Regions from separate parts of the Caballeronia sp. GAFFF2 genome, predicted to be linked through region 2. Evidence: riboswitches for the same ligand, from Rfam matches in the RefSeq annotation. Region 2 holds a riboswitch; the other holds the start of a gene.
What was found. A riboswitch is a leader RNA that binds a small molecule or an ion and turns the genes downstream of it on or off. The one in region 2 is predicted to bind thiamine pyrophosphate.
Positions count from the first base shown of each region.

Region 1: it holds a riboswitch for thiamine pyrophosphate, as region 2 does, so the genes downstream of both, thiC (phosphomethylpyrimidine synthase ThiC) here and NCT04_RS13105 (FAD-dependent oxidoreductase) in region 2, are expected to answer to the same signal.

Region 1 covers NZ_JALQDA010000009.1:44,662-60,732, reverse strand. Annotated here, with positions in the region: gene NCT04_RS05675 (MFS transporter) at 1-149, shown strand, start outside; gene NCT04_RS05670 (response regulator) at 146-601, opposite strand; gene NCT04_RS05665 (response regulator) at 647-1,279, opposite strand; gene NCT04_RS05660 (ferritin-like domain-containing protein) at 1,394-1,969, opposite strand; gene NCT04_RS05655 (DUF1328 domain-containing protein) at 2,157-2,318, opposite strand; gene NCT04_RS05650 (DUF1328 domain-containing protein) at 2,380-2,556, opposite strand; gene NCT04_RS05645 (sensor histidine kinase) at 2,730-4,217, shown strand; gene NCT04_RS05640 (entericidin A/B family lipoprotein) at 4,368-4,502, shown strand; gene NCT04_RS05635 (DUF4397 domain-containing protein) at 4,800-5,579, opposite strand; gene NCT04_RS05630 (EamA family transporter) at 5,961-6,899, opposite strand; TPP riboswitch at 7,201-7,340, shown strand; gene thiC (phosphomethylpyrimidine synthase ThiC) at 7,518-9,449, shown strand; gene NCT04_RS05620 (YMGG-like glycine zipper-containing protein) at 9,670-9,882, shown strand; gene NCT04_RS05615 (hypothetical protein) at 10,090-10,635, shown strand; gene NCT04_RS05610 (hypothetical protein) at 10,904-11,050, shown strand; gene NCT04_RS05605 (L-lactate permease) at 11,279-12,880, shown strand; gene NCT04_RS05600 (DMT family transporter) at 12,978-13,904, shown strand; gene NCT04_RS05595 (hypothetical protein) at 14,024-14,548, shown strand; gene arfB (alternative ribosome rescue aminoacyl-tRNA hydrolase ArfB) at 14,593-15,000, opposite strand; gene NCT04_RS05585 (FUSC family protein) at 15,213-16,071, shown strand, end outside.
Region 2 covers NZ_JALQDA010000021.1:21,458-37,528, forward strand. Annotated here, with positions in the region: gene NCT04_RS13070 (MlaA family lipoprotein) at 40-969, opposite strand; gene mlaD (outer membrane lipid asymmetry maintenance protein MlaD) at 981-1,547, opposite strand; gene mlaE (lipid asymmetry maintenance ABC transporter permease subunit MlaE) at 1,652-2,419, opposite strand; gene NCT04_RS13085 (ABC transporter ATP-binding protein) at 2,416-3,231, opposite strand; gene thiE (thiamine phosphate synthase) at 3,329-4,393, opposite strand; gene NCT04_RS13095 (thiazole synthase) at 4,390-5,199, opposite strand; gene thiS (sulfur carrier protein ThiS) at 5,226-5,423, opposite strand; gene NCT04_RS13105 (FAD-dependent oxidoreductase) at 5,442-6,584, opposite strand; TPP riboswitch at 6,787-6,914, opposite strand; gene NCT04_RS13110 (ABC transporter ATP-binding protein/permease) at 7,163-8,905, shown strand; gene NCT04_RS13115 (glutamate synthase subunit beta) at 9,042-10,508, opposite strand; gene NCT04_RS13120 (glutamate synthase-related protein) at 10,587-15,290, opposite strand; gene NCT04_RS13125 (transposase) at 15,613-16,071, opposite strand, start outside.

The sequences.
Region 1 (16,071 bases), on a different contig from region 2:
CGGCGCTGGCTTCGCTCGCCTGGCACGCAATGGGATGGACGGGCGTTTGCGTCGTCGGGCTGGCTGCGACGGCGCTGGCGGCGTTCAGTCACTGGCGCGGGCGGGAAGCGGCAGATTCGTTGGCGGGCTCCGGCGGCGGGGATCGCTAACCGCGCTCACCTTGTCTTTGCCGCGCGTGCCGGCAAAGCGCATCCAGCACCCGATCGAACTCCAGCGATTTATCGAAGAAATGGCGCACGCCATATTGCTGGCAGCGCTCGCGATACGTCGGCAACGCGTGATTGGTGAGCACCGCGACAAAGGCCTCGTCGTGTATGGATGCCTTGCCGCTCTCCTGCAACCACGCCAGTACCTCGATGCCCGAGCCGTGCCTGAGTTGCAAGTCGATGATCACCGCATGGAACCGATGCGACGACAAGAGCGCGATGGCTTCGTCTGGAGCCTCGGCGAACGCGGTCACGCGCCACGGACCGAGCGCGTCGATGGCTTCAGTCAGGCTGCGCCGGATCAGCGGCGAATCCTCGATAAGCAGCACCGCGAGCGGCGTGTCGCGCGCTTCGCGTTGCTGCGCACGGTCGTCGGTGATGATGTGCTTGCCCACTTCGGGCGCCCTCCGGTTCAGCTTGCTGTCCGACTGCGCGTCGCGCTATTCGATCAGGCCGTTCTTGATTGCGTAGTACGTGAGATCCGCGTTGTTCGCCAGCCTCATTTTTTCGAGCACGCGCGCGCGGTACGTGCTCACCGTCTTCACCGACAGATGCAGTTCTTCCGCGATCTCAGTCGGAATACGCCCCGCCGCGAGCTTGCAGAAGACCTGAAACTCGCGCTCGGACAACGCCTCGTGCGGGCGTTCGGCGGCAGGCTTGTCGAGCTTGTCGGCGAGCGCGTCGGCGATGAATTCCGACAGATACCGATGCCCGCGCGCCACCGTGCGAATCGCCCGGACGATTTCCTCCGGCGCCGCGTCCTTGTTCAGATAACCGTTCGCGCCCGCCTTCAACAAGTTGATCGCGTACTGACTCTCGGGATAGCCCGACAGCATCAGCACGCCCTGCTCCGGACGAATCTGCTTGATGACACGCAAGGTATCGACGCCGTTCTTGTCGGGCATCGCGATGTCGAGCAACACCACGTCGAACGCCTGAACGCGCACGTGCGCGATGGTTTCGTCGCCAGTGGAGGCTTCCGCCGCCACTTCCATATCGGGCTCGTCCGCGACGAACTGCTTGAAACCGCTGCGTACGATCGCATGGTCGTCGGCTATCAGGACTCGGATCATTCGCGCTTGAAATCAGGGATGAGCCGCCATTGTACGCATGCGCCCACGCAAAAGATGCGCGGTCTCGGACGAGTTCCGCGCATCGCGTGACGTCATGCCGGCATGCCCTGCTATTTAGCCGTTACGGCCTTCCAGCAGATCGGCCATGTCGTCGGCGTGCTCTTCTTCCACCGCCAGAATGTCTTCGAAGATACGGCGCGTGGTGACATCCTTGTCGCCGAGATAGCGAATGATCTCCCGATACGTATCGATCGCAATCCGCTCGGCGATCAGATTCTCGCGGATCATGTCGATCAGGTCCGAGCCTTCCTTGTACTCGGAATGCGAGCGCGACTTCAGGCTGTCGGGTGCGAAGTTCGGCGCCCCGCCCAGTTGGACGATGCGCTCCGCGAGCGTATCGGCGTGTTCCTGTTCCTCGTTGGCGTGTTCGAGAAACTCTGCCGCCACAGCTTCAGAATGAATGCCCTTGGCCATGAAATAGTGACGCTTGTAGCGCAGCGTGCAGACGATTTCCGTCGCGAGCGAGTCGTTCAGCAGCTTTAGCACGACTTCGCGGTCGGCGCCGTAGCTCGGCGTGACCGGGCCCTCGTCCATGTGCGTGCGCGCATCGGCGCGGATCTTTTCCACGTCGAGGACAAATGCGTCCCGCGATTGAGTCGGCGCGGCTTGTACAGCAGACGATTTGGACATTTGGTTCGCTCCTTGATATTTGATGAAAGACGTTCGCTGGAGCAGGCCTACGCGTGCCGCTTCGTTCATAGGGCCCTGCTATCCAATCAAAAACTCCGATGCACGCGCCATGCCTGCTCCCACCAATGCCTCGCAAAAGGCGCGGGCCGCGCGAGCGGCCCGGTGCAGCAAGGCTTTCAGGCGTACGTCAGGTTCGAAACACGCCCAGCAGCAACGTGACGACGAACACCACCAGGAAAATGTAGAAAAGGATCTTGGCGATTTCCGCGGCGCCCGCGGCAATGCCGGTAAAGCCGAACACGGCCGCGATTATCGCGATGACGAAGAAAACGGCAGCGTAATGAAGCATGGAATCCCCCTGACTTGCTTTTGATGGTCTGATTCAGGTTCGGGCGCGAGTGAGTTGGTCGCTAATCGACTATTTTCTTGGTGACGACGAAACCGAGCACCAGGAACACGACGCACAGAATCAGGAACAGCACGAACAAGAATTTGGCGATGGTCGCAGCGCCCGCTGCCACGCCCGTGAACCCGAGAAGACCGGCGATCACGGCCACGATCGCGAAAAATAATGCCCACTTCAGCATGATCGTTCCCCGTTGGAATGATTGAAAAATGATGACGAACCCATGCTAGCCGGGCCTTTGGGCGTGCGCATCCGGGCTGGCTCCTTTTTTGCTGTGGGAATCCACCGACATCCGCTTTCAAACGGCTTTGCCGGCGTGGCTCACGACGCCCGCCGGAACCGCAGAAACACACCATGAGCCACGTTCTAAAAGACGCCGCGCCGGCAGCATCTGAAACTCCACAGGGACTCGCCCGGCGCGCAACGCGTATCAACGAATGGATGCATCGCTATAGCTGGGCGGTCGCGATGACGGTGGCTATCGTCATTACCGTCGGCGGGCTCGTGATTCTGGAATCGGGGCGCATGCGCATCGCGGCCGAGTACGAGACCGCGCTCGATGCAAAAAGCGCCACCGCGCAGTTATCGTCGCTGGCGGCCGATATCGCCACGCTCAGCGCCGAGGAACGCGGTTTCGCGCTCGCCGCCGACGACACCTACAAGAGCCACTTCGCGCAAACGGCCGGGCGCGTGCGCCGCGCGTTGACATCGCTCGATAGCTATTACCGCCGCATCGGCGATGACGCCGCGCTTGCGAGCTTCGCGCAGATTCGCGCGGCCGCCGACGAGAACATCGCGCAAGGCGAGGCGCATCTCGCCGATCTGTCGAAGACGCCCGCGGATGCGGAAATGCGCGCACGCGTCGTAGCGACGCCGTCGCCCGACACCAGCGCCACGCTCGATGCCGCGCTCGCCCTCCTGCGGCTGAACGAAGAGCAACGCGCGCAGCACGCGCTCGATGCAAGCCGCGCCGATCAGCGCATTTCCACGCTGTGCGTCGGCGCGTTGTGCGCGCTCAACATCGTCCTGTTCCTGCTGCTGTTCCGCAATCTCGGTATCCAGTTGGACAAGCAGGACCGCGTGCAGAAGAAGCTCATTACGCAGCAGGAGGAACTCGACCGGCTCGTGTTCGAACGCACGCGTCAGCTCGAAGCGCTCGCGTGGCATTTGCAATCCGTGAGCGAAAACGAAAAGACCGAACTTGCGCGCGAACTGCACGACGAACTCGGCTCCATTCTTACCGCGAGCAAGATGGATGTCGCGTGGGTGCGCGGCAAGCTCAGGACGAGCGAACCCGCCATGTCCGACAAGCTCGCGCGCGCCATCGGCAATCTGGACCAGGGAATTGCGCTCAAGCGGCGAATTATCGAAGACATGCGGCCGACCGTGCTTGCCAACTTCGGTCTCGTGACCGCGCTGCGCTCGCTCGCCGATGAAGCCGCGCAACGCAACGGCTGGAGCGTCGAATTCGATCTTCCCGGCGACGATGTAAAGCTCGGCGAGGCTATCGAGATCGCGCTCTTTCGGGTGGCGCAGGAGACGCTCACGAACGCGGCGAAATACGCGCGCGCGAACCGCATCGAAATCGCGCTCGCGCTCGATGGTGACGACGTTGCGCTCGCTATCGCGGATGACGGCATCGGCATCCGTCCGCAGGATTTGAAGCGCACGCAGACGCACGGACTGGTCGGCATGCGTCAGCGCGTGTCGGCGCGCGGCGGGCGCTTCGAGATCGAACGCGTGGCGCCGCATGGCACGCGCATCAGCGTGTCGATGCCACGCGAGCGCAGCGCGGGCACGTTCATCGATGCAAGCACGCCGGCGGCCGTTCCGCTTGCTTGATTACGTAGGACGATACTTACGCCAATAGCAGAGACGGCCGACACCAAAAACCCGTGCGCGCCTACAGCGTCGACTACGCCGCTTTTTTATGATTGATCACAACGGAAGCCTCGAAGGGCTACCCGAATTTCTAATTCAAGGGGAACACACATGACTCGAATCATCGCTTTGCTGCTGATCGCCGGCACCGCCGCGCTCGCGGGCTGCAATACCATGTCGGGCGCGGGCCAGGATATCTCGAAGGGCGGTCAGGCTATTTCGAATTCGGCCGAAGAGCATAAGTAAATTGGCCGCGGCGCGGTGAGCCAGGCGCTCATCGCGTTGATGTCTCGTGCTGTTTTTCTGTCGTCCCGTCATGTTTTTTGGCGGGATTTTTTTCGTTTGTCTTTAGTACGTGAGAGAGCGTGGATGCGTGGCGCCTGAGGCTTGCTTGCCTCGCGTGATCGGCGACGTTCGCACCTAGGTAGGCGGCCGGATGTCTGCGAGGGTCATAAACCCGCTCCTCGTCGAACGAAAAAACCCCACGCATGCGGCAGCGTGGGGTTCGTCGATGTCTGCGCCCTGTTACCCGGGCGCTTCAACTTACAGCGTGTCCGGCAACTCGATTGCAGGCGTCGTGGTATTGCCGCCCTGTGCAACGAGCACGCGAATCTTGTTCGGGATCACTTGCGACAGCGCGTTGCCTGAAGGCAGCGTCGTCACGAGCCAATCGGCGTTGTTGCTCAGATTGAACGATGCCGACGCATACACCGGCGTCTTCGAACCCGGCAGCGTCGCGACCAGCTGATACGTCCCGCCGTTGACGTAGAGCGAGTCTTGCGTCGTTGCCGGCACGGCGTTCTTAAAGCCGACGCCCGCCATCGTCGGATTGACGGTCGCGATGTTCGTCCCCGGTGCGACCAGATACAGATCGAGAGTCTGCGCATTCGCCGACGCATTGAAGCCGCGCACCCGCGCGCTGTTCGAGAGCAGGCCCTTGTCGAACGGATCGTCGATCACGGCGATGGACGGCAGGAAACCCGCGTCAGGCAGCGCGATCACCGTGTACTCGTGACCCTTGGCGGCATTCGAGATGCTCGTGTCGGTCGCGAGTTGCGTCGTCGTGTTGACGGCGGCGTAGGAGAAGTTCTGCTGGCCCGTATCGATGTTTGCGAAGTTCGTCACCGTCTGGTAGCCGAGATTCGCTTGCAGCACCTTGCCGTTGTCGTAGAAGTCGACGTTGGGGGCACTCGGGATCGCGTGGATGAAGTGGACTTCTGGATTCGTGAGTCCGAGTTCCTTGCCTACGTCGTCGGAGCCGCCACAAGCGGACAGGAGCGAGGCGACAGCGGCAAGCGCGGTGACTGTGCGGATGAGCTTCATGTTTCCACCTTCCTTAGCTTTAATCATTGATTTTGTTGTCCGGTCCGCGCTGCGAGCATCACGCTTAAGTGATCATGCGTATTGCCCGGCGCGCCTCGGAAGACCCCTTCTCTCTTTTGCTTCTATTCCCTTGAACGACAGGCTTTCGTGTCATGCCGATGAAACTGTCGTTCGAGGGTGACGGCATTGAGCAATGCGCATGCCCTGCATCGGTGCGCAGAGGCGGCCGATATGACGGGGAGCCTTGCGCCGCAAGGATTTGTTATTCGTTAGAGGAATTGCTCGGGCCGAGCTGGAAGGCCGATCAAAGCGGCGCCGGATAGGAGCGAATGCAGCGCGCGGAGGAGGTTTTTACAAAAGGAAAGGCGGAAGGCGCGCAGCTCAAATCAACCCCCGCCGCCGATAATCAAACCAAAACGACAACGCAACGCTCATCAAAATCACGACCGTGGCAACAACCGTCCACTGCGTGATGATTTCCCCGAGCAACAAAGCGCCCAATAAAACCGCGACGACCGGATTCACGTAAAGACAACTCGTCGCGACAATCGTGCTCGTGTTCCGAATGAGGAAGTTATAAGCGACATACGCGGCCATCGATCCGATCACGACGAGATACAAGAACGAAAACCCCGCGCCCATGCTCACTGGGCCAAGGCGCTCGCCTGACACGAACGCGATGACAGTCGCGATAAGCCCGCCAAGCCCGATCTGCAACGCAGTCGACATCAGCAGATCGGAAGGCTGCGAAAGACGGCTTGCCAGATGCGCCCCGCCCGCCCAAAAAATTGCCGCGCACAAGATGGCAAGCGTGCCGACGGTCGAGCTCGGCGAGGGATCGCCATGATTGAGCAACGCGATACCCAAGACACCCAGCGCCACCGCAAACCATTCGCCCTTCGCCACACTGCGCCCGGCAAGCGCGGTGAAGATCGTCGCGAAGAGCGGCACGGTAGCCACCATCACGGCAGCCGTGCCGGTTCCCACCGTGCGCATGCCGTAAGCCATCATCCCGCTCGACAAACCTTCGAGCAAAGTCCCGACGATCGCTGCATTCCGTACTTCACGCGCCGTCGGCCACACCGCCTTGCGATGCACGGCAATCGCGAAGAGACCGACGCCAGCGCACAGGTTACGCAGGCCGCCGAGCATGAGCGGCGGAAACGATTCGAGCGCCAGGTGAATGCCGAGATACGTCGATCCCCACACGAGATAAACGACGGCCAACGCGAGCGCGACGCGTCCCTTGAGGCTGCGAGGAGCGCGAAACGGAAAGCGGTCGGGAAAACCGAGCGGCAGACGCGGAGGTACGGCAGACATGCATTACTCCGCGAAGCGCGCCCGGATCGGGGCAAGAGACTTGCAATGGGGACTGCCGCCAATCGACCGAACGGGGCATGAGCTTGAAGAACGCGCGCGCCAGGTGACGAACGAGGCGGGACTGACGATGGACGGCATGACGGAGCGAAAGAAGTGCGGAAGCGACAGGCGGGGCGACTGCTGACGACATCCGGGTAAGTACCGAAAATCGCGCGCTCGCCATTATGCAGTAAGCGCCTGCGCTTCAGCGCAAACTTCGCGAACGGTTGCCAAGATGCCACGCCACGATGTATGGTGACGCCTGCTAACGCGGGGGTCCTGCGTTGCACATCGCGATTCGTCCGGCTGCGTCGACTGAATGGCCCGTGCAATGTGGGTGAGAAATACCCTTTGAACCTGATCTGGATAATGCCAGCGCAGGGAAGCGTTCGGGCCTCGGCGCACGGTATCTCTCTCACGCGCCACGTCTTCTCGGGCCCGCACCTTTCCATCTCGTTCTTCCCTGTCTAGCTCCTGAATCAGCCGAGCTCGCCGGCGTTCGTTTGTTCGTTGTTCATTCGATCGCCCGCGTGCTCGCTGTCAATTACCGTCCCTGCGACTGAAAAGGAGAAACAGCACATGAATGCGAATCCCAAGTTCCTGTCCGAAAACGCCATCGTCGATGCAGCCGCCATCGCGCCGCTGCCCAACTCGCGCAAGGTCTACGTGACGGGTTCGACGCCCGACATCCGCGTGCCGATGCGCGAGATCACGCAGTCCGACACGCCCGACAGTTTCGGCGGCGAAAAGAATCCGCCGGTGTACGTGTACGACACGTCCGGCCCCTACTCCGATCCGGACGCGAAGATCGACATCCGCTCCGGTTTGCCCGCGTTGCGCGCCGGCTGGATCGAAGCGCGCGGCGACACCGAGGAACTCGCGGGTCTTTCGAGCGAATTCGGCCGCGAGCGCGCCGCCGATCCGAAAACGGCCGAGCTGCGCTTCCCGGATCTGCATCGTCATCCGCGACGCGCGACGCCCGGCAAGAACGTGTCGCAGATGCATTACGCGCGGGAGGGCATCGTCACGCCGGAGATGGAATACATCGCCATTCGCGAGAATCAGCGCCGCGCCGAATACCTCGAAAGCCTCAAGACGAGCGGTCCGAACGGCGAAAAACTCGCCGCGATGATGGGCCGTCAGCATCCCGGCCAGTCGTTCGGCGCGGTGCCGTTCGACAAGGACGCCCTGAAGGCCATCACGCCCGAGTTCGTACGCGATGAAGTGGCGCGCGGCCGCGCGATCATCCCCGCGAACATCAATCACCCGGAAAGCGAGCCGATGATCATCGGGCGCAACTTCCTCGTGAAGATCAACGCGAACATCGGCAATTCGGCGGTGAGTTCGTCGATCGGCGAGGAAGTCGACAAGATGACCTGGGCGATCCGCTGGGGCGGCGACACGGTGATGGACTTGTCCACGGGCAAGCATATTCACGAGACGCGCGAGTGGATCATCCGCAATTCGCCGGTGCCGATCGGCACGGTGCCGATCTATCAGGCGCTCGAGAAGGTCAACGGCAAGGCCGAAGACCTGACTTGGGAAATCTTTCGCGACACGCTCGTCGAGCAAGCCGAGCAAGGCGTCGATTACTTCACCATTCACGCGGGCGTGCGCCTGCAATACGTGCCGCTGACGGCCAACCGCATGACGGGTATCGTCTCGCGCGGCGGCTCGATCATGGCGAAATGGTGTCTCGCGCATCATCGGGAAAGCTTCATCTACGAGCACTTCGAAGACATCTGCGAGATCATGAAGCAGTACGACGTCTCGTTCTCGCTCGGCGACGGCCTACGTCCCGGCTCCATCTACGACGCGAACGACGAAGCCCAGCTCGGTGAACTGAAGACGCTCGGCGAACTCACGCAGATCGCGTGGAAGCACGACGTGCAAGTGATGATCGAAGGCCCCGGCCATGTGCCGATGCAGCTCATCAAGGAGAACATGGACCTGCAGCTGGAATGGTGCGACGAGGCGCCCTTCTACACGCTCGGGCCGCTCACCACCGACATCGCGCCGGGCTACGATCACATCACCTCGGGCATCGGCGCGGCGATGATCGGCTGGTTCGGCACCGCCATGCTTTGCTACGTCACGCCGAAGGAGCATCTCGGACTTCCGAACAAGGACGACGTGAAGACCGGCATCATCACGTACAAGCTCGCGGCGCACGCGGCCGATCTGGCGAAGGGTCATCCGGGCGCGCAGGTGCGCGACAACGCGCTATCCAAGGCACGCTTCGAGTTTCGCTGGGAAGACCAGTTCAACCTCGGCCTCGATCCCGACAAGGCGCGCGAGTTTCACGACGAAACCTTGCCGAAGGATTCCGCCAAGGTCGCGCATTTCTGCTCGATGTGCGGCCCGCACTTCTGCTCGATGAAGATCACGCAGGACGTGCGCGACTTCGCGGCCAAGCAAGGCGTCTCCGAAAGCGATGCGCTCGCCAAGGGCATGCAGACCAAGGCCATCGAGTTCGTGAAGAAGGGCGCGGAGATTTATCAGCCGACCTGAAGCAAACGCTGACTGTACGCAACGGCCTGTGCTTCCTTGCAGGCCGTTTTTGCATGGCGCGCGCGTGCACCGTTTCGGGCATCTTTCCTGCTGGTATACGAACGAACCGGCGAAAAAAACGTTGCGGCGTCCGTCGATGAAAGCCAGATCGTGATCGAACGGCAGGACGCGTGGGCAAAGCCGCGGCCGTTTCATTGATCAATCGTTCTGGAGAGTCGACATGAAAATCATCAAACAAATCGGCGCCGCAGCAGTGGTCGTTTCCCTTCTCGCCGGACTCACGGCCTGCGACAACATGACGACGCGTCAACGCGATACGGCTGTTGGCGCTGGTGTTGGCGCCGCGGGTGGGGCCGTGATCGGCGGAAGCGCGTTATCGACGTTGGGGGGCGCGGCAGTAGGCGGGGTTATCGGCAATCAAGTCGGGAAGTAAGCGGGCGATCCACAGTCATCTCATGCGGCAAGCAGCGATGCTTGCCGCCGCTTCGATCGAGGGCTGTTTCAGGATTGATACACGCCGAGGCTTGTTAGCGGACGCGCGACGCGCACGCCGCAACGATCGAGTAAGCTCCTTCTTAACGGACCCTTCCTCGCAATCGCATAGGTAGAGTCCGGCAAGTCGCAAGCAAGGAGCAGCATCATGATTTCCCCGCGCATCATCTTTGGTTACAGGGCAGCGGCCGTTTCGCTTGCTGCCGGATTGCTTCTCGGCGGATGCTACCTGCCGTATCCCGACTACCCCGCTTATTACTATCCGCCGGTTCCCGCTGCCTACACGCAACGTGAGTTCGCGTTACCGGCGCAAGGTGCTTCGGGCGTCAGTGCCGCGAACGCGCCGTCGCAAGCTCAGTACGCAGTGGCCGCGCCGACAGTCGACTACTCGACGATCTATACGAGCACGCCGTATGCGCCGGCTTATCCCTATCCTTACGCGTACGCACCTTATCCCGCTTACGCCGCTTATCCCGCATATGCTGCTTACCCCGGTTACTACGGCTACGGTTATCCGTCGGTGTCGATCGGCTTCGGCTACTGGGGCGGCGGCGGATGTTGCTGGGGACGCGGCTATGGCGGCGGATGGCATGGCGGCGGCGGTGGATGGCACGGCGGTGGCGGCGGATGGCACGGCGGCGGTGGCAGTTGGCAAGGCGGCGGTGGACATGGCGGTGGCGGCCATGGCCATTGAATAATGAAACCCCACGCTCGAATGCGGCGTCGATGTCGCATTCTGCGCCGCTATTACCGAAAAAAGTAACAACTCTGAAACATTTTCCGGCAATGCAGAAGCAATTCGCTTGCCTTGCCGCTCTGTACGATCGGTCACTTTCCTTATCCGACAAGGCCCTGGCGCATTACGCCGGTGCTTTGGCACGATTATCGCTAAATGGTATCCCTACTTATCGGACAGCGCGGGTGGCAGCCCAAGCGTTACCTATCGTTCTCGGGGATTGGACATGATGGCCTTCGCTTTTTTCCTGCTGTGGATGGTCGCATCCCTTGGGCTGCTCGCGCTCTGGGTGTTTCGCCAAGTGCCGGCATCGCGTCTTGAATCCAGCGCGGCACAACGAACGACGGCTACTCCAGCGACCGTCGAGAGTTGAGCGCCGCATCCCGCGAAACGCGTGACCAACCGTCCGAACGGAGCAGATGCGTCACGTCCCTTTCCGCTTCCATCCGGCATCCTTACGCCAATATTCAAGCCTTGACGAGGGCCATCCTCGCCCTATTCTTAGTGAGCGCGTTATGCGGTTGCTTAAAGTCTTCGATACCACTCGAACCAGCAGCGAAGACCGCAGCATCCATCCAAGAATAGAGACACAGGAGACCCGATGTTCCATCAGATCCTCAAGCCTATCGCGGGTTCGCTCGCGCTCTCCTTTATCGTTGCCGCGTTGCCTATCATCGTCGTACTCGTCATGCTCGGCTGGGCGCGCCGTCCCGCGTGGCAGGCTTCGCTTGCGGGACTGATCGTCGCGTTGATCATCGCGATGGTGGGCTGGCACTTCCCGCTTGGACTCGCGCTCGACTCCATCGCGGCCGGCGCCGTGTTCGCGCTCTGGCCGGTGATGTGGATCGTGTTCTCCGCGATCCTGCTCTACAACGTCGCGCAACGCTCGGGACGCTTCGAAGCGTTTCGCGTGTGGATGATCGACAACCTGCCGAACGACCGGCGCATCGTGCTCGTGGTCATCGGCTTTTCGTTCGGCGCGTTGCTCGAAGGCATCTCGGGCTTCGGCACGCCGATCGCCATCACGAGTTCGCTCTTGATTCTGCTCGGCTTTCCGACGCTCGAAGCGCTCACGTTCACGCTGATCTTCAACACGGCGCCAGTCGCGTTCGGCGCGCTCGGCGTACCGATCACCGTGCTCGGCGCGGTCACGCACTTGCCCACCGATGCGCTCGCCAAGATGGTCGGCCGCCAGTTGCCGTTCTTCGCGTTCTTCCTGCCGTTCTATGTTATCGGTATCTACGCGGGCTTTCGCAACATGCTGCGGGTGTGGCCCGTGCTGCTCGTCTCGGGCGGCGCGTTCGCGTTGACGCAGTACGTCACGTCGAACTACATCAGCTATTCGCTCACCGATGTCCTCTCCTCGCTCGTCTCGCTGATCCTCACGATAGCGTTCCTGCGCGTCTGGAAGCCCGCGCCCGACGAACGCTTCGCGGTGAACGTCGATCGCCTCGCCAACGCACGCGGCAACGTCTCGGCCGCTCAGGGATGGATGCCGTGGATCGTCGTCTCGGTCGTGGTGATCGTCTGGACGGTAGCCAAGATCTTCCTCATCGGCGACGTGAAGGTCCCGTGGCCGGGGCTCGACAAGGCGGTCTACATCACGCTCTACAATCAGCCTTACGGCGCCATCTGGGACTTCCAGCCGCTCGCCACCGGCACGGCGATTCTCGTGGCGGCCATCATCACCGCGCTCCTGGTGAAGTTGCCGGCAAGCGAGTTCGGCCACGCTATCGTCGATACCTGGGTGCAAACGCGCATTGCCATCTTCACGGTGGCGACCATCGTCGGGCTCGCGTATCTCATGAACTACTCGGGCATGAACTACACGCTCGGACTCGGGGTGGCCTCGGTCGGGCCGTTCTTCCCGCTCGTGTCGGCCTTTCTCGGCTGGGTGGCGGTGTTTCTCTCAGGCAGCGATACCTCTGGCAACGCGCTCTTCGGCAACCTTCAGGTGGTCGCCGCTCATCAACTCAATCTCAATCCTGTGCTGATGGCCGCGACCAATTCGTCCGGCGGCGTGATGGGCAAGATGATCTCGCCGCAAAACATTTCGACGGGCGTCGCCACGACCGAACTCAAGGGCAAGGAAGGACTCGTCTTCGCGCGCACCTTCAAGCATTCGATTCTGCTCACCATCATTCTCGGCATTCTCGTGTGGCTGCAGCAGAACGTGTTGACGTGGATGATTCCGCCACATTGATTGTTCCTTGCGGTCTCATCGGCGCGATGACCAGCGGCGCGCGGCGCGGTGCTAACATGCGCGGACTTTTCCTTGGAACACTGAAGTCCGCATCGTCATGTCACCCGTCAATTTGTTGCAACTCGTCTGTCTCGCCGCGCTATGGGGCGCGTCGTTTCTCTTTATCCGCTTGGGCGTCGCCGAGTTCGGCGTCGCGCCGCTCATGGCCTTGCGCGTCGGCATCGGCGCCGTGTTTCTCGTCGCCATGCTGCTCGGCCGCCGCCAGTTTTCGAGCAGTCTCGCGATCATGCGCAAGCGTGCGCTACCGCTACTCATCGTCGGCATTCTCAATTCGGCCGCGCCGTTCTGCCTCTTCGCTTATGCGGAGCTGACGCTTTCGGCTGGCGCCACATCCGTCATCAATGCGATGACGCCGCTGTGGGGCGCGCTCGTCGCCTATCTCTGGCTGAAGGACCGCCTCACGACCTTGCGCACGATCGGCACGGCGATCGGTTTCGCGGGGGTGCTGCTGCTCGTGTGGAATCAGATAGAAGGCTCGCCCGGATCGGCGGGATCGGGCGCGGCGGGCGTGTTGGCGGCGGCCGCGGCGCTCGCGGCATCGGCGCTATATGGTGTTGCGGGCAACTTCGCGAAAAAGTATCTGATGGACGTCGATGCCATGACCAACGCCGCGGGCAGCATGATCGGCGCGACGCTCGTGCTCGCGCCTATCGCCTTCGTCACGTGGCCCGCCGCGCCGGTCTCCGCGCCTGCATGGGCGGCGGTGCTCGCGCTGGGCGTGGGTTGCACGGGTATCGCGTACTTCATCTACTACCATCTGGTCGCGGTCGTCGGTCCCGCGCGCGCGATGACCGTCACTTTCGTCATTCCGCTCTTCGGCATTCTGTGGGGCGCGCTGTTTCTGCATGAGCGGGTGTCGCTCGTCATGCTCGAAGGCTGCGCCGTCGTGCTTGCGGGCACCGCGCTCGCCACCGGCGCGATCAAGCGCCTGCCGTTTTCAGGACGCCGCAAGCTCGTAGGCTGAACTAGACTGCAAACAGCGCAGCCGCTGCCGCAGTGCGAGATTCATCGAATCGTTCGGATGCGCGTTGCATTTCGTGCAACGCGCCGGCATGCGCATCCATGCGTTTCCTGGAGCAGACCATGCACGACTTTTTCGCGAAGGCCAGGCACGAATTGATGAAGATGCTGCCGCCCACCTTGTTCTTCTTCGTCGTGCTGCACGTGGTGATGGTCGTGCACGCGCTCATGGTGAAAGGCGCCGGCCTGTCGATTCCCGCGTCGGCATCCGTGCTCGTCGCCTCGCTCATTCTCGGCAAGGCGGTTCTACTCGCCGACATGCTGCCGTTCATCAATCGCTATCCCGAGCGCCCGCTCATCTGGAATGCGGGATGGAAAACCGTCATTTATACGCTCGTCGCGCTGGTGCTCCATTACCTGGAGCGCTTGTTCGAGTTCTGGAAAGAGACGCATAGTCTTGCGGCCGCGCACCAGGACCTGCTGGACCATCTGAACTGGCCGCAATTCTGGGCCGTGCAGATTTTGCTTGTCACGCTCGTCTTCAACTATTGCGTCTTCGCGGAACTCGCGCGCGTGCTCGGACGCGGCAGGCTTAAGACGATCATGCTCGGGCCGCTCGATGTATCGCCCGCGGAGCAGCACGGCTGACGCGCCGCTTCAACTCTCGCTCGAATCCCGCTTGAAGTCCCGCTTCAGTCGCCGTGCACCGGCCCGCGCCCGGCCTTGATCGCCCCGCGCCTGACCTTGCCTTCGACGCGCCGCACTTGCGAACCGCGCGTTGGCTTGGTCGCGATGCGCTTGCGCCGCACGATGCTCACGCTGCGAATCAGCTCGTCGAGCCGCGCGAGCGCCGCCGCGCGATTCATGTCCTGCGTCCGATATTCCTGCGCCTTGATGACGACCACGCCATCGCGCGTCACGCGGCTATCCGACAGCGCGAGCAGCCGCGCCTTGATGTGCTCCGGCAACGACGATGCGCGGATGTCGAAGCGCAGATGAATGGCGCTCGATACCTTATTGACGTTCTGCCCGCCCGCACCCTGCGCGCGCACGGCCGTCAGCTCGATCTCGTGCGGCGGCACGGCGATGCTGTCGCTCATCGGTGGGCTCCCTTGAAGATGTGTTCGGCGCTTTTCACGTGAGCATAACAAAGGCCGCGAGGCGCCGAAAAGCTGGCTATTCGGACGAGTTCCGAACGAAGCGCAAGTGAGTTATAAGTGCATGACAAGTGCGATAGACTCAACCCGCCTGACCGCCTGGGTCCGGAGCGTGCTTCGCCCGTGGTCATAACGAGCGTCAAACCAGGAAGTCGATGCGCTATTCGTTCGAAATCAGGAAGTTCATTTACAGCCAGTATTTCTTCGGCGGCTTGCGGATCGCTCTGGGCGTGTCCCTGCCCGCCGTGCTCATGCTCATCGTGTTTCACAATCGCGAGCTGGGCTTCACCATCGCGACGGGCGCGCTTGGCGCGTGTGTCGTCGACATGCCGGGTCCGCTCAAATACAAGCACAACGAGATGCTCGCGTGCACGGTGATCGGCTTCTTCTCGGCACTCGCCACGGGCATTGCGACGGCGCATCCGTTGACGCTATGGCTCACGGTCGTGCCGCTCACCTTCGTGCTCTCGCTGATCGTCGTCTATGGCAACCGCTGGCCGCAGATCAGCTTCGCCACGCTCTTCATGATGGTCGTCACACTGGAAGAGCACTTCACGCCGATGCAGGCGCTCGTCAACGCGTCGTGGATCTTGCTGGGCGGCCTCTGGTACACGTACTGGGCCACGCTCGTGAGCCGGCTGCTCGTGTATCGCATCGAACAGCAGGCGCTGGCGCAGAGCATCTTCAGTTGCGCGGAATATTTGCAGGCGCGCGCCGAGTTTTACGACAACGACGCCGATCTCGACGAATGCTACCGAAAGCTCATCGAAAAGCAGATTGCGGCGGTGGAGCAACAGGAAGCCGCGCGCGACATCGTGCTGCGCAATCTGCCGAAAGTAAAAAGCCGCAAGCTCGACGCGCGGCGCGCGCGGCTTTTCAATCTGTTCATCAACGTGGTGGATCTGCACGAGTTCTTCGTCGGCGCGCATACGGACTATCCGCTCGTGCGCAAGACGTTCGCGGGCTCGGACGTGCTGATCTTTTATCGCGACCTGATGCGCAAGGCGAGCGCGG
Region 2 (16,071 bases):
TGCTGCCAAGTATTTTACCGGCCGTTAGCGCCAGTCCGCTCAACGCAAGCGGAACGAAGGGAATCCAGGCGCGCGCGGCGGAACGTACTGATGTCCCGGAACCGTGTTGTTGCCCGTGTCGCTCGCTGCGCGCGGCGCGCCAGCGGCTCCAGAAGCAGGCGTCGCGCCCGATGCCGCTTCGGACGGAACCGCCGTGGCCGAAGCGCCCGCCGGAGTCGCGGCTTCCGCGCCTTCCGCATCGTAGTTTGGAAGCGGCGCTTCGCTGTAATCGGGCGAGGTGCCTTCGCCACCGGTAATCAGATATTGCCGCCGCTGCAGGTATGCGTTACGAACGAAAGAGTATTTGTCGAGCGCGGCATCCGAAAGAATGTCGGATGCATCCAGCAGGTTCGCGCGTGTGTTCACGAGATTTACGCCGTACAAGGCCCAGCTAACGGAATCCGGCTGCACGTAACTCAGCGGATTACCGAAATAATCGACCGCGAGGCCGCCGGTATCGCGCACGGTGCTTGGTCCAAGGAGCGGCAGCACGACGTACGGGCCAGGCGGCACGCCGTAGTGGCCGAGCGTGAGACCGAAGTCGCCCGAATGCTTCGGCAGCTTGGCGACGGTCGCCACGTCGAACAGACCGCCCACGCCGAACACCGTGTTGATCGCGACGCGCATGATGTCAGACACGCCATCCGCGATTCTCAGTTGCAGAAGATTGTTCGCCGCGATGTAGACATCGCCGATATTCGAGAAGAAGTTCGTGACGCTGTTGCGCACGGGTTCTGGGACGGCCCAGACGTAAGCCTGCGCCACCGGCTTGAACGCGTATTGATCGACCTTGTCGTTGATCGTGAACATCGTCCGGTTGTAGCTCTCGAAGGGATCGCCCTTGGTCGGAGTGGTCACTGTCGCGCACCCGCCGAACATGCCCACCGTTGCCGCTAGAACGATTGCGCGCCGCATCCCTGTCGAGTGCATGTTGTTTCTCCTTATTGAGCCGTACCCGAGGCTGCGCTCGCGCCCATCGCGCTTGCCGCACCCGGAAATGCCGGTGCGGGAGCTGCCGTTGCCGCCGGCGCCGCCGAGGATTTCGACGCGCCGGAATCCGCTGCCTTGTTATAGAGGAACTGTCCGATCAGATTTTCCAGCACCACGGCGGACTGCGTCATCGTGATGGTGTCGCCATTCTTGAGCATCTGATCGTCGCCGCCCGGCTCCAAGCCGATGTACTGCTCGCCGAGCAGACCGGAAGTCAGAATCTTGGCGGACGAATCTTTCGGAAATTGATATTGCTTGTCGATGTCGATGGCGACCACCGCCTGATACGTGTTTCCATCGAAACTGATCGAGCCGACGCGCCCGACCGTCACGCCCGCGCTCTTGACCGGCGCGCGCGCTTTAAGGCCGCCGATGTTGTCGAACTTGAGCTTCACCGCGTAGGTCTGCTGGAACGACAGCGAACTCATGTTGCCCGCCTTCAGCGCAAGGAACAGCAGCGCCACGAAACCGAGCACCACGAAGAGGCCGACCCAAAAGTCGAGAGCAGTCTTTTTCATCGTCTTCCCAAAGAGAATCTTGTCGCAGAGCGCGTGTGAGGTCTGTGCCCTTCACAACGCCCACGCCCTCGCGGGCGTTTTGCATTTGGTTCATTAGCTGGACATCAGCTGAACATCAACGCGGTCAGCAGGAAATCGAGGCCGAGCACCGCGAGCGACGCGTACACGACCGTCTTCGTGGTCGCGCGCGACACGCCTTCCGGCGTAGGCCGTGCTTCGTAGCCCTGGAACAACGCGATGAACGTCACCGCGAAGCCGAACACGATGCTCTTGATGACGCCATTGCCGACATCGCGCCACACGTCCACGCCGCCTTGCATCTGCGACCAGAACGCGCCGGAATCCACGCCGATCAGCAACACGCCGACCACATACCCGCCGATTATGCCGACCGCGCTGAAAATGGCCGCCAGCACGGGCATGGCGATGATGCCCGCCCACATGCGCGGCGCGACCACCACTTTCATGGGATCGACGGCCATCATTTCCATTGCCGTGAGTTGTTCGCCCGCCTTCATCAAACCGATCTCGGCAGTCAGCGACGTACCCGCGCGGCCGGCGAACAACAGCGCCGTGACGACCGGCCCGAGCTCGCGCACGAGCGAGAGCGCGACCAGCAGTCCGAGCGCCTGCTCCGAACCATAGCGGTTCAGTGTGTAATAACCCTGCAGCCCGAGTACGAAGCCGACGAACAGGCCCGACACCGCGATAATGACAAGCGAATAATTGCCGACGAAGTGAATTTGCTTCGTGACGAGACGCGGCCGCCGCAAAAGCGGGAAGAATTCGAGTACGAGGCGCAACAGCATGCGCATTGCATAACCGGCGGTTCCGAAACCGTCGAGCACCCAGCGTCCGAGTGCGCTGATCATGCTTTCCCTCCGATGCCGAAATCCGCCGCGAGCGGTTGGCTCGCGTAATGAAACTTGAAGGGACCGTCCGGCGTGCCGTCGATGAACTGACGCACGGTCGGGTCTTCCGACGCGCGTAATTGCTCCGGCGTGCCTTCCGCGTGAATGCCGCCGTTCGCGACGAAGTACACGTAGTCCGCAATGGCGAACGACTCGGGCACATCGTGCGAAACGAGAATGGACGTGGCGCCGAGAGCGTCGTTGAGCGTGCGGATGAGTTGCGCGGTTATGCCGAGCGAGATGGGATCGAGACCGGCGAACGGCTCGTCGTACATCATCAGTTCGGGATCGAGCGCGATGGCGCGGGCAAGCGCGACGCGGCGCGCCATGCCGCCGGAAATCTCCGACGGCGCGAGATCGCGCGCGCCACGCAGGCCGACCGCGTTGAGCTTCATCAGGACGAGATCGCGGATGAGCTCTTCCGGCAGATCCGTGTGTTCCCGCAGCGGAAACGCGACGTTCTCGAACACGGTCTGGTCGGTGAACAGCGCGCCGAATTGAAACAGCATGCCCATCCGGCGGCGCAGCGCGTAAAGACCGTCGTGCGATTGCGTGCCGACGTCCTTGCCCGCGAACAGCACCTGACCGCGGCTGGCTTTCACCAGCCCGCCGATCAACCGTAAGGTTGTCGTCTTGCCGCAGCCGGAGCCACCCATGACCGCAACCACCTGACCACGCGTGAAACGCATGTTCAGGTTCGAGAGAACGGGCCGATTACCGTAACCGAAATCGACGTCGCGAAGCTCTAGCAGGGGCTCGGGGAAAGCTGGCACGAGGTAAGAAATTCCTTGGACGCAAGAGGCCGAATTATAGGGCCTGCGCGCAATCGGTGCTTTACCTACGCTCTACCCGATATGATTTTCAGAACATTTACCCTTGATTTGCAAAGCTTTGTTGTAGCGACTCGACGGCGGCTTCGGTGTCCGCCGCTTCTGTCACGGCACGCACGACAGCAGCGCTTCCTACGCTGGTCGCCAGCACCTCGGGCAATACCTTGCCGTCGATACCGCCGATCGCGACGAGCGGCACGCGTCCTTTCAGAAGTTTTACGTAGCGTGTAAGCCGCGCCAGGCCTTGCGGCTTGGTAGGCATGACTTTCGTCGTGGTGGGAAACACCGCGCCGAGCGCGAGATAGCTCGGCCGGAAGTGCAGCGCGCGAAGCATCTCGTAATAGCCGTGCGTCGAAAGTCCGAGGCGCAAGCCGGCTTGCGCGATTGCCTGCAGATCGGCGGTTTCGACATCTTCCTGACCGAGATGCACGCCGTAAGCGCGTGCGGCGATCGCTTCGCGCCAGTGATCGTTGATGAAAAGCTGCGCCTGATGCCGCTGCCCCGCCACGACCGAACGCTCGATTTCGCCGTGAAGGTCCGCTGCGTCGGTGGTCTTGCGGCGCAACTGCGCCGTGCGCACGCCGAGGTCCAGCACGCGTTCGACCCAATTCGCGCTCGGCAAGACGGGGTAAAGACCGAGCTTGTCCGGGCAAGCGGGAAAAGCAGGTTCCGGCGCGGGTGGAAGATCGCCGACGCGCGGGAACGTGTCGAAGTCGCTTGGCCACGCGTCTTCTTTCTGTTCGTCGCCGGCGCGCCAAGCCATTGCCAGGACGAGCGCATCGTGCGGTTCGAAATTGCAGTCGAGGAACGCCGCCAGCGCGGCCAGCCAGTCGTCGGAACGCTCGCCTTCGAGAACATGGCGCGCGCCTGCATGCAGCAATATCACGCGACGTTCGTACGCTTCCAGCACCGTCGCATTGTCCGCGGCGTACGGCTCGTTGACGACGAGCAGATCCTGCGCACTTGGCGTATCCGGCACGGTCAGGCAGATGCGCCAGCGCGTTGGCGGCGCGGGCCACTCGCCGAGCCGCGCGCGGATACGTTCGGCGACTTCGATCAACTCATCCGCCGGCGGCCAGAGAACTTCGTGTCCGAGCAAGCTCATGCAGCACCTCCGTCCTGATGCCAGAACGGCATGCCAACGACCGGCGTGCTGGCCTGCGCGCTGTCGCGCTCGGCCATCGGACCGGCGAGAAACGCCGTGCGCCCGGCGTCGACACCCAGCGCGAACGCGCGCGCCATCTGCGACGGAAAGGTCGCCTGCGACACGGCGGTGTTCAAGAGCACGCCGTCGAAACCCCACTCCATCACCTGGCACGCATGCGAGGGCACGCCGAGGCCTGCATCGACGATCAGCGGCACGTCTGGCAGCCGCTCGCGCAACGTGCGCAGACCGTAGGGGTTGGTCACGCCCTTGCCGGTGCCGATGGGCGCGCCCCAGGGCATCAACGCCTCGCAGCCGGCATCGAGGAGACGGCGGCCGATCACGAGATCCTCGGTGCAATAAGGCAGCACCTTGAAGCCGTCGCGCACGAGCTTGCCCGCCGCTTCGACGAGGCCGATCGGGTCGGGCTGCAACGTGTAGTCGTCGCCGATCAGTTCCAGCTTGATCCACGGCGTGTCGAAAACCTCGCGCGCCATGTAGGCGGTGGTCAGCACTTCATCGACGCTCTGGCAGCCCGCCGTGTTCGGCAGCAGCGCGACGCCGTGACGCTTGAGGACATCGAAAAAACCGGCCTCGCCAGTCTCGGACTGACGGCGCAGCGCGACGGTCACCATGCCGGGCCGCGCGGCATCGATGGAATCCGAAAGCGATTGCAGCGACGGATAACGCGATGTGCCGAGCAGCACACGGCTCGGGAACGTCTGGCCGTAGAGCGTGAGGCTATGGGCGGCGGTGTGTGAGGTCATGATTCGATCCTTCGGATTCGGTGGATTCAGCCGCCCGCGACGGGCGACACGACGTCGAGCTTGTCGCCGGCTCGAAGCGTCTTCGTGCCGTGCTCGCCGCGCGCGACAAACTGCCCGTTGAGCGCGACCGCGAACGGCGGTTTGGCGCCGAATGCGGCGAGCGCGTCGGTGACGGTGGCGGCATCGGTCAGACTGAATTCGCGCTGATTGATGTGGATGTTCATGGCTTTGACTTTCGATGACTAGAGCGCGGCCGCGATGGCCGGTTCGCTATGCAGAAGTTCGGACCAGCGCGCGCCGCCGCGATAATCCGCGAACGATGCGGCGTCCGCGACGGTTCCGCCGGCGATGGCTTGGGCGAGTGCGCAGGCGGCATCGGCGACTTCCGGCGCGATCATGAAGCCGTGCCGATACAGGCCGTTCACGCGCACGGTCCGCGCCCCGTCCCAGACGATGGCCGGCCGATGATCCGGCAGCGTCGGCCGACACTGAGAATTGAGTTCGAGGATGCGCGCCTCGCCGAAACCCGGATGCACCGCGAACGCCGCACTCATCAGTTCCAGCGCCGAGCGCACGCTCACGGGCGACATGTCCTCGCCTTCGACTTCGGTCGCGCCGATCACGTAAAGATCGTCCTCTTTCGGCGCGATATACAGCGGATAACGCGGATGCAGCAGCCGCACCGGCCGCGACAACCCGATGCCCGGCGCATGCACGCGCGCCACTTCCCCGCGAATACCACGCAACGCGGGCCACGCAGTTTTGCCGCCCAGCCCACGGCAATCGATGATCCAGCGCGCGTCGGGCATGGCATCGACCGGAGAATTCCAGTGCGTGCGCACGCCGCGCGCCGTAAGTCCGGCCGCGAGCGCTCGAAGCGCCTGACGATTGTCGAGTTGACCTTCGTGCGGCAGCAGCCAGCCTTGCGCGAAACGCGTGCCGAGCGCGGGTTCCGCTTGCGCGACTTCCGCGCCCGCGAGCTTGACGAAGCCGCCATCGAGCAAGCTTGCAGGCGCGTTGGCGCGCAACCTGCGTTCGAATAGCGGCGCTTCCGCGCGATCCGCGCCGTGCCAGACGACGAGCGTGCCGTTGCGCTGAAAGTAAACCGGCTCGGGCAACTCGGCGATGAGACCCGGCCAGCGTTCCAGCGACGCCGCGCCGAGTTCGACGACGAGCGGCTCCGCACTCGTCGCCTCGGCGAGCGGTGCGAGCATCGCGGCGGCCACCCACGCAGCCGACTGCGTGCCCGCCTCGTCGCCGCGCTCGTATAGCGCGACGCCGTGGCCCGCGCCCGCGAGTTGCCACGCCACGAGCCGCCCGACGAGTCCTCCGCCGATGACGGCGAAGTCTGGCCGGCGCGCGGCGGGCTGATCGATCGTGTTCACTTTTCCAATGTCTCCTGTCGATCGAAACGAGGCTGGGCGCCGCTCCGGTCTTATCCACGACTGATAACGCCGTGCAGCAAACGCACGAACGCGAAGACAAAACTTGCAGAGGAGAGACCGGCCCGGCAGCGGCAACGCAAACAACGCGCGCCAGGCGGAAAAGAAAGATGATGGAAGAACCTGGAGGAAAGGCGCGACGGCCGCGCGTTCTCCGGAAACTTCCCTCGCCGGTATTACCCGGATCGGGTGCAAAGGGTCTCTCTCAGCCTCGCCGCGCCAGCACACCGATAATTCGATGACATCGCGCGCGAAGCACCCCTGTTTCGTCGAAGATCATTAGACCATGAAAGCCAAAGCCGCTGCAAACCGGGATTCCCCGCCTTTGGTCGCCTCAGTCGGCACTCTGGCACAATGCCGCGAGCATGGTTCTCCGCATGGTTGTGCGAATGAGCACGGAATTAAGCGGCAGTTAAGGGAACCTCTGAACAATCTGCGGGACAGGAAAGAGGCTGCGCGTGCGAGTATCGCGGCGCGGTGCGTCCATTCGTAACTCGGACCGGCATATCATCAGGAAGGTCATGGCCAATTCTCAACCGGAAAACACGCAGCAACAAGCCGACACGGTCTCTGCGTGGAGCCTCATCAAGCCCTACTGGGTCTCGGAGGAGCGCGGCTTCGCATGGGGTCTGCTCGTTGCCATCATCGCGATCAACATGACGGTCGTATGGATCAACGTGCGGCTCAACAGCTGGAGCGCGGCGTTCTACAACGCGCTGCAGAACAAGAACGTCCACGACTTTCCGCACCTGCTGCTGGTCTTCACCGGCCTCGCCTTCGCGTACATTCTGCTCGCGGTTTATGGGAGGTATCTGCGGCAGATGCTCGGCTTCCGCTGGCGCCAGTGGCTGACCAACAAGTATCTCGAACAGTGGTTCGGCGACCGCGCTTTTTACCGCATAGAACGCGACCGTCTCGCCGATAACCCCGACCAGCGGATCAGCGACGACCTGCAATCCTTCGCGACCACCACGCTGTCTCTGTCGCTCGATCTGCTTTCCACGCTCGTCACGCTCGTCACGTTCATCACCATTTTGTGGACGCTCGCGGGCGCGCTGACCATCACGGCATTCGGCACGCCGCTCGTCATTCCCGGCTACATGGTCTGGGCGGCGGCGCTTTACGCGATCATCGGCTCGGTCATCATTCAGAAGGTCGGGCATCCGCTGGTGTCGATCAACTACCAGCAACAGAAGGTCGAGGCTGATTTCCGCTTCGGGCTGATTCGCGTGCGCGAGAATGCCGAGCAGATCGCGTTTTACGATGGCATCGCCACCGAGACGGCCAACGCGAAGACCATTTTCCAGCGCATTCGCGACAACTGGTGGATGATCATGAAGTACACGAAGCGCATGACCTTCGTGCTTAGTTTCTACGGACAGATCGCCATCATCTTCCCGATCATGGTTGCCGCGCCGCGCTACTTCGCGGGCGCGTTCTCGTTCGGCGTCTTGATGCAGATTTCATCGGCGTTCGGCACGGTCAGCGATTCGTTCTCCTGGTTCATCAACAGTTACTCGACCTTGGTCGAATGGCGCGCCACGGTGAATCGTCTGCGCGAATTCAAGCGTGTGATGCGCTCGACGCATATCCGCGAGGAAACGTCGCCGGCAACGGCGCATGGCGGTATCAACCTGCATTACACGAGCACGAAAGCGCTGACGACCAAGGGGCTTGCGCTCGCGTTGCCGAATGGCACGCCGCTTTCGCGCGTGGGCGACGTGACGATAGAACCGGGATCGCGCTGGCTGATAGTCGGGCCGTCGGGCGCGGGCAAGAGCACGCTGATGCGGGCGCTGGCGGGACTTTGGCCGTTCGGCGACGGTAGTATCGACGCACCCGTCGACGCGAAGATGCTGTTTATCCCGCAAGTGAGCTATCTGCCGATCGGCACGCTGCGCGCGGCGTTGAGCTATCCGTCGCCGGGTGGCACCTTCACCGACGAGGAATCGCGCGAGGCGCTGCGTCTGTGCAATCTGGCCGAGTATGGCGACCGCCTGGAAGAAAGTGCGCACTGGGCGCGCAGCTTGTCGCCGGGCGAGCAACAGCGTCTTGCCGCCGCGCGCGTGCTGCTGCACAAGCCCGACTTCCTGTTCCTCGACGAAGCCACCAGCGCCCTCGATGCGGATAACGAACTGCATATCTACAACACGCTCGTCGAACGTTTGCCGAAGGCGGCGATTTTGAGCGTTGCGCACCGGGAGTCGGTGGCGCTGTTCCATGATTATCGGATCGAGATAGAGAGGACGATGGCGGAGGCTTGATTCCGTCTCTTGCTGAATGAAGAACCGCATCCGCGAGCAATTGTGGGTGCGGTTTTTTTTTGGTGGCATAACCCCCGCCAACAAAAAAGGGCGAACCCAAAACGGCCCACCCTTTTCTCCCATCAACCCCGCTCTCTTATCGCGGCAATTCGCTACTGCCCATCAAATACGCGTCCACCGACCGCGCGCACTGACGCCCTTCGCGAATCGCCCACACCACGAGCGACTGACCGCGCCGCATATCGCCCGCGGTGAACACCTTGTCCACCGACGTGTAATACGCCTTGTCACCTTCGGTCGAGGCGCGCACGTTACCGCGCGCGTCCTTGTCGACGCCAAACGCATCCAGCACCGGCGAAGCCGGCTGCGTGAAGCCCATGGCGAGCAGCACGAGGTCGGCCTTCAGCTCGAACTCGCTGTTCGGCACTTCCTGCATCTTGCCGTTCTTCCACTCGACGCGCACCGCGATCAGCTTCTCGACCTTGCCGTTCTTGCCTTCGAAACGCTTCGTCGCAACCGACCAGTCACGCTCGCAACCCTCTTCATGCGACGACGACGTACGCAGCTTGATCGGCCAGTACGGCCACACGAGCGGCTTGTTCTCTTCCTCGGGCGGCTGCGCGAGCAGTTCGAACTGCACCACGCCCTTAGCGCCATGCCGGTTCGAGGTGCCGACGCAATCCGAACCCGTGTCGCCCCCGCCGATCACGACAACATGCTTGCCCTTCGCGACCAGTTGCTCCGCGAGCTTGTCGCCTGCGTTGACCTTGTTCTGCTGCGGCAGGAATTCCATCGCGTAATAGATGCCTTCCAGCTCGCGCCCCGGCACCGGCAGATCGCGCGGCGTTTCCGAACCGCCCGCCACCACGACCGCATCGAACTGTTCTTTCAGTTCGTCCGGCGTGATGGTTTCCTTGGCCGTATTGCCGATGTGCCCCGGCAGCGCGTCCTTGCCGATGAACACGTTGGTGCGGAACGACACGCCTTCCGCTTCCATCTGGCGCATGCGGCGGTCGATCAGCCACTTCTCCAGCTTGAAGTCGGGAATGCCATAACGCAGCAAACCACCAATGCGATCGTTCTTTTCGAACACGACCACGTCGTGACCGGCGCGTCCCAGTTGCTGCGCGACCGCGAGCCCGGCGGGACCGGAGCCGACCACCGCAACCTTCTTGCCGGTCTTGTGCTTGGGCGGCTGCGGCGCGACCCAGCCTTCGGTCCACGCCTTGTCGATGATCGCGTGCTCGATCGACTTGATGCCCACCGGATCGTCATTGATGCCGAGCGTGCAAGCCGACTCGCACGGCGCCGGACAAATGCGTCCCGTGAACTCGGGAAAGTTGTTGGTCGAATGCAGCACTTCGATCGCGCTCTTCCAGTCCTGACGGAACACGAGATCGTTGAAGTCCGGAATGATGTTGTTCACCGGACAACCGTTGTTGCAAAACGGAATGCCGCAGTCCATGCAGCGTGCGCCCTGAACCTTGGCGTCTTCATCGGTCAGCGCGGCGACGAATTCCTTGTAATGCTTGACGCGGGTCAGCGGTGCTTCGTACGCCTCGTGGCGGCGTTCGAACTCGAGAAAACCGGTTGCCTTGCCCATGTGGTTCTCTTCTTTCTCTGTATTTGGTGAGGAACTCGCTCTCCGGCGTACCGGAGAGCTCTTCTATAGTGAGACCGCTCAGGCCGCGAGTGCGTCCTTTGCCTTCTTCGCGCCGATCTCGCCGAGCGCGCGCTTGTAGTCGGTCGGGAACACCTTCACGAACTGACGGCGCGACGCATCCCAGTTTTCGAGCAGCGCCTTGGCACGCGGCGATCCGGTGAACTGGAAGTGACGCTCGATCAAACCCTTGAGCAGCGCTTCGTCGGTCTTGCCGGCATGCCACAGCGCGCGATCCACCGTGCGCTCCTGTTCGGCCTGTTGCAGCACCGGATCGAGGGCCACCATGGTCTTGTTGCACTTGGCGCCGAACGTGCCGTCCGGATCGAACACGAACGCGACGCCGCCCGACATGCCCGCCGCGAAGTTACGGCCCGTCTCGCCGAGCACGACCACCGTGCCGCCCGTCATGTATTCGCAGCCGTGATCGCCCGTGCCTTCGACGACTGCCGTCGCGCCCGAGTTACGCACGCAGAAGCGCTCGCCCGCGACGCCACGGAAGTACGACTCGCCTTCGATAGCGCCGTACATCACCGTGTTGCCGCAGATGATGTTCTCCTCGGACTTGCCACGGAAGTCGTTGGTCGGGCGAATGATGATGCGCCCGCCCGACATGCCCTTGCCGACATAGTCGTTACCGTCGCCGACGAGGTCGAGTGTCACGCCCTTGGCGAGGAACGCGCCGAAGCTCTGACCCGCCGTGCCCTTCAACTGGATATGGATGGAGTCGTCGGGCAAACCGTCGTGGCCGTACTTCTTCGCGATCAACCCGGACAGCATGGCGCCGACCGTGCGGTTCACGTTGCGCACCGGCTGGATGAACGAAACGTGCTCGCCCTTCTCGATCGCCGCCTTCGACTTCTCGATCAACACGTGATCGAGCGCCTTGTCCAGACCGTGGTCCTGCACATCGACGTGCTTGCGCGCGACTTCCGCGCCCACCGGCACTTGATAGAACACGCGCGAAAAGTCGAGACCCTTCGCCTTCCAGTGCTCGACGCCCTTCTTCGTGTCGAGCAATTCGGCGTGGCCGATCAGATCCTCGAACTTGCGGATACCCAGTTGCGCCATGATCTCGCGCACTTCTTCCGCAATGAAGAAGAAGAAGTTGACGACGTGTTCCGGCTGGCCAGTGAACTTTGCGCGCAGCACCGGATCTTGCGTCGCGACGCCGACCGGGCACGTGTTCAGATGGCACTTGCGCATCATGATGCAGCCTTCGACGACGAGCGGCGCCGTCGCGAAGCCGAATTCATCCGCGCCGAGCAGCGCGCCGATCACGACATCGCGGCCGGTCTTCATCTGGCCGTCGGCCTGCACGCGGATACGGCCGCGCAGACGGTTCAGCACCAACGTCTGCTGCGTTTCGGCGAGACCGAGTTCCCACGGCGTGCCCGCGTGCTTGAGCGACGACAAGGGCGATGCACCCGTGCCGCCATCATGGCCCGCGATCACGACGTGATCCGCCTTTGCCTTCGCCACACCCGCAGCGATGGTGCCGACGCCCACTTCGGACACCAGTTTCACCGAAATGCTCGCCGCGGAATTCACGTTCTTGAGATCGTGAATGAGCTGCGCCAAGTCTTCGATCGAATAGATATCGTGGTGCGGCGGCGGTGAAATGAGACCGACGCCCGGCACCGAGTAACGCAGCTTGCCGATATAGTCGGAAACCTTGTGGCCCGGCAGTTGACCGCCTTCGCCCGGCTTCGCGCCTTGCGCCATCTTGATTTGAATTTGATCCGCCGACGACAGATATTCCGCCGTCACGCCGAAGCGGCCCGATGCAACCTGCTTGATCTTCGAGCGCAGCGAATCGCCGTCTTTCAACGCGACGTCGGTGACGATTTCATCGCCGATCAGGGACTTGAGCGTGTCGCCGGTCTTGATCGGAATGCCGCGCAGTTCGTTCCGGTAGCGCTTCTCGTCCTCGCCGCCTTCGCCCGTGTTCGACTTGCCGCCGATACGGTTCATGGCGACCGCGAGCGTGGCGTGCGCTTCCGTGCTGATGGAGCCGAGCGACATCGCGCCTGTCGCAAAACGCTTCACGATGTCCTTCGCCGGCTCCACTTCGTCTAGCGGAATGGCCTTCGACGGGTCGAGCTTGAACTCGAAGAGACCACGGAACGTCATGTGACGCTTCGTCTGGTCGTTGATCAGATGCGCGTATTCCTTGTACGTCTGATACGAGTTGCTGCGCGCCGAGTGTTGCAGCTTGGCGATGGCATCCGGCGTCCACATATGCTCTTCGCCGCGCACGCGATAAGCGTATTCGCCGCCCGCATCGAGCATGTTCGCGAGAACCGGGTTGTCGCCGAAGGCATCGCGATGCAGGCGAATGGCTTCTTCCGCCACGTCGAAGATGCCGATGCCGCCGACCTTGGACGCCGTGCCACGGAAATACTTCTCCACGAGCTCGGAGGACAAGCCGACCGCTTCGAAAATCTGTGCGCCGGTGTAGGACATGTAAGTGGAAATGCCCATCTTCGACATGACCTTGTACAAGCCCTTGCCGACCGCCTTCGTGAAGTTGTAGATGACTTTCTCGGCCGACAGATCGCCCTTGAAGCCTTCCGCCATGTTGGCGAGCGTTTCCAGCGCGAGGTACGGGTGAACGGCTTCCGCGCCGTACGCCGCGAGCAGCGCGAAGTGATGCGTCTCGCGCGCCGACCCGGTTTCGACGACGAGACCCGTGCTCGTGCGCAGACCATGCTGCACGAGATGCGAGTGGATGGCTGACGTGGCGAGCAGCGCCGGAATCGCGACATTGTCGCGGTCCATTTTGCGGTCGGACACGATCAGCATGTTGTAACCGGACTTCACGGCATCGACGGCTTCGGCGCACAACGACGCAATGCATGCTTCCACGCCTTCCTTGCCCCAAGCCACCGGATAGCAGATGTTCAGTTCGTACGAGCTGAACTTGCCGCCGGTGTATTTGTCGATGGCGCGAATCTTCGCGATGTCTTTGAAGTCGAGCACGGGCTGCGACACTTCGAGACGCATCGTCGGGTTGATGTTGGTCGTGTCGAGCAGATTCGGCTTAGGACCGACGAACGAGACCAGCGACATCACCATGTTCTCGCGGATCGGATCGATCGGCGGGTTGGTCACTTGCGCGAACAACTGCTTGAAGTAGTGATAGAGCGTCTTGTTCTTGCCGGACATGACCGCGAGCGGCGAGTCGTTGCCCATCGAGCCCACGGCCTCTTCACCCGACTGCGCCATGGGCGCCATCAGAAACTTGAGGTCTTCCTGCGTATAGCCGAACGCCTGCTGACGGTCGAGCAGCGCGGCGGCTTCGCGACGCTGCGTTTCGACGTCTTCCGCCTTCGGCTCGATTTCGTCGAGCTTGATACGCACGGCGTCGATCCAGCTCTTGTACGGCTTCGCGTTCGCGAGGTTGTCCTTGAGCTCCTTGTCCTCGATGATGCGGCCTTGTTCCATGTCGATCAGGAACATCTTGCCCGGCTGCAGACGCCACTTCTTGACGATCTTCGATTCCGGGATAGGCAGCACGCCCGATTCCGACGCGAGGATCACGAGGTCGTCGTCGGTGATGAGATAGCGCGCCGGACGCAGGCCGTTACGGTCGAGCGTGGCGCCGATCTGGCGGCCGTCCGTGAACGCGATGGCGGCGGGACCGTCCCACGGCTCCATCATCGCTGCGTGATACTCGTAGAACGCGCGGCGGTTGTCGTCCATGAGCGTGTGCTGTTCCCATGCCTCGGGAATCATCATCATCATGGCGTGGACGAGCGGATAGCCCGCCATCACGAGAAGTTCGAGGCAGTTGTCGAACGAAGCCGTGTCCGACTGGCCGGGATAAATCAGCGGCCAGAGTTTGGGCAGATCGTCGCCGAGCACGTAGGAGGCGATCGCGCCGGTGCGCGCGTTCAGCCAGTTGACGTTGCCCTTCACGGTGTTGATTTCACCGTTGTGCGCAATCATGCGATACGGGTGAGCCAGTTCCCACGCCGGGAACGTGTTGGTCGAGAAGCGCTGGTGCACGAGCGCGAGCGCCGAGACCACGCGCTCGTCCTGCAGGTCGCGGTAATACACGCCGACCTGACCGGCCAGAAGCAGGCCCTTGTAGACGACCGTGCGCGACGACATGGACGGCACGAAGTATTCCTTGCCGTGCTTGAGCTTGAGCGCCTGAATGCGGTGGCTCGCCGTCTTGCGGATGATGTAGAGCTTCCGCTCGAGCGCATCCGTCACGACGATGTCCTTGCCGCGCCCGATGAAGATCATGCGGATGAGCGGCTCACTCGCTTTCACGGTCGGAGAAATAGGCATGTTGCCGTCGACCGGGACGTCGCGCCAGCCGAGCACGACCTGGCCTTCCGCCTTCACCGTGCGTTCCAGTTCCTGTTCGCACGCGAGCCGCGAAGCATGTTCCTTCGGCAGGAAGATCATGCCGACGCCGTATTCGCCGGCAGGCGGCAAAGTCACGCCTTGCTTGGCCATCTCTTCGCGATAGAAGCCGTCCGGAACCTGAATCAGAATGCCCGCGCCGTCGCCCATGAGCGGATCGGCGCCGACGGCGCCACGGTGATCGAGATTCTCGAGGATCTTGAGACCCTGCTGAATGATCTCGTGGCTCTTTTTCCCCTTGATATGGGCGACGAAACCGACGCCGCAGGCGTCATGTTCGTTGGCAGGGTCATACATGCCCTGCGCGGCGGGAGGCGAACCGACTGCCGGTTGCTGATGATCGTTCATGGGGACACCGTCTCTACTGTGAGGGGCCGACTCGGCCGTTGAACCATTTTTTATGTCGCCCGCGGCGTTTATTTCAACTTGGAAGCCGCGAAGCCGGTCGTGCAACGGGCGCGCTGCGCCGCAAAAACCGCCGGAAATCGAAATATACGCGACCAATCAAAGAGATGGCAAATAAAATATGATGATGCGTCACTAATTATCGATATGGTGCACGTATGCCCCAAAATATTGGTTCCATATCGGTATTGGGCAAAAAGAAACGGCGCGCCCGAATCTTCGTGCCGCCGTCCTGTTGAAGCGTCGTTATCCGCGATGCCCGTGGTTATTGAGATTGAGGCGTCTCGCGCACTTTACGCGGCCGTCCGCGCGGCAATGGCGACACGCGCCGGTTCGCCGCACGCGATGCCCAATCGCGGTACGCATCGCTGCCGAGCACCCAGCCTTTCAGTGTGGCTTGCAGGAGACGATTAGCCTCACGCTCGTCGAGCGGCTGATCGCACAACTCCTTGTAGGCATGCTGGCGTTCGAACGGCGTGTTGCCGAGCGACCAGAAAAGCGGATGATCGGTGATCAGTCCGTCGAGCGTCAGCCCGATATGGTGCCGAAAACTCGACCACTTGTAGTCCTGCGGCGCGGCAACCAGACCCGCGCGAACCGGCGCGGTTTCAACCACGCGCGTGGCAAGCAGGAAATAACGTTCACCCTCGATGACCGTTGCGCGATATCGCCCTTCCCACAACGTCCCGCGCCGCGTGTAACGGCGATTGAAATGCGCCACGTA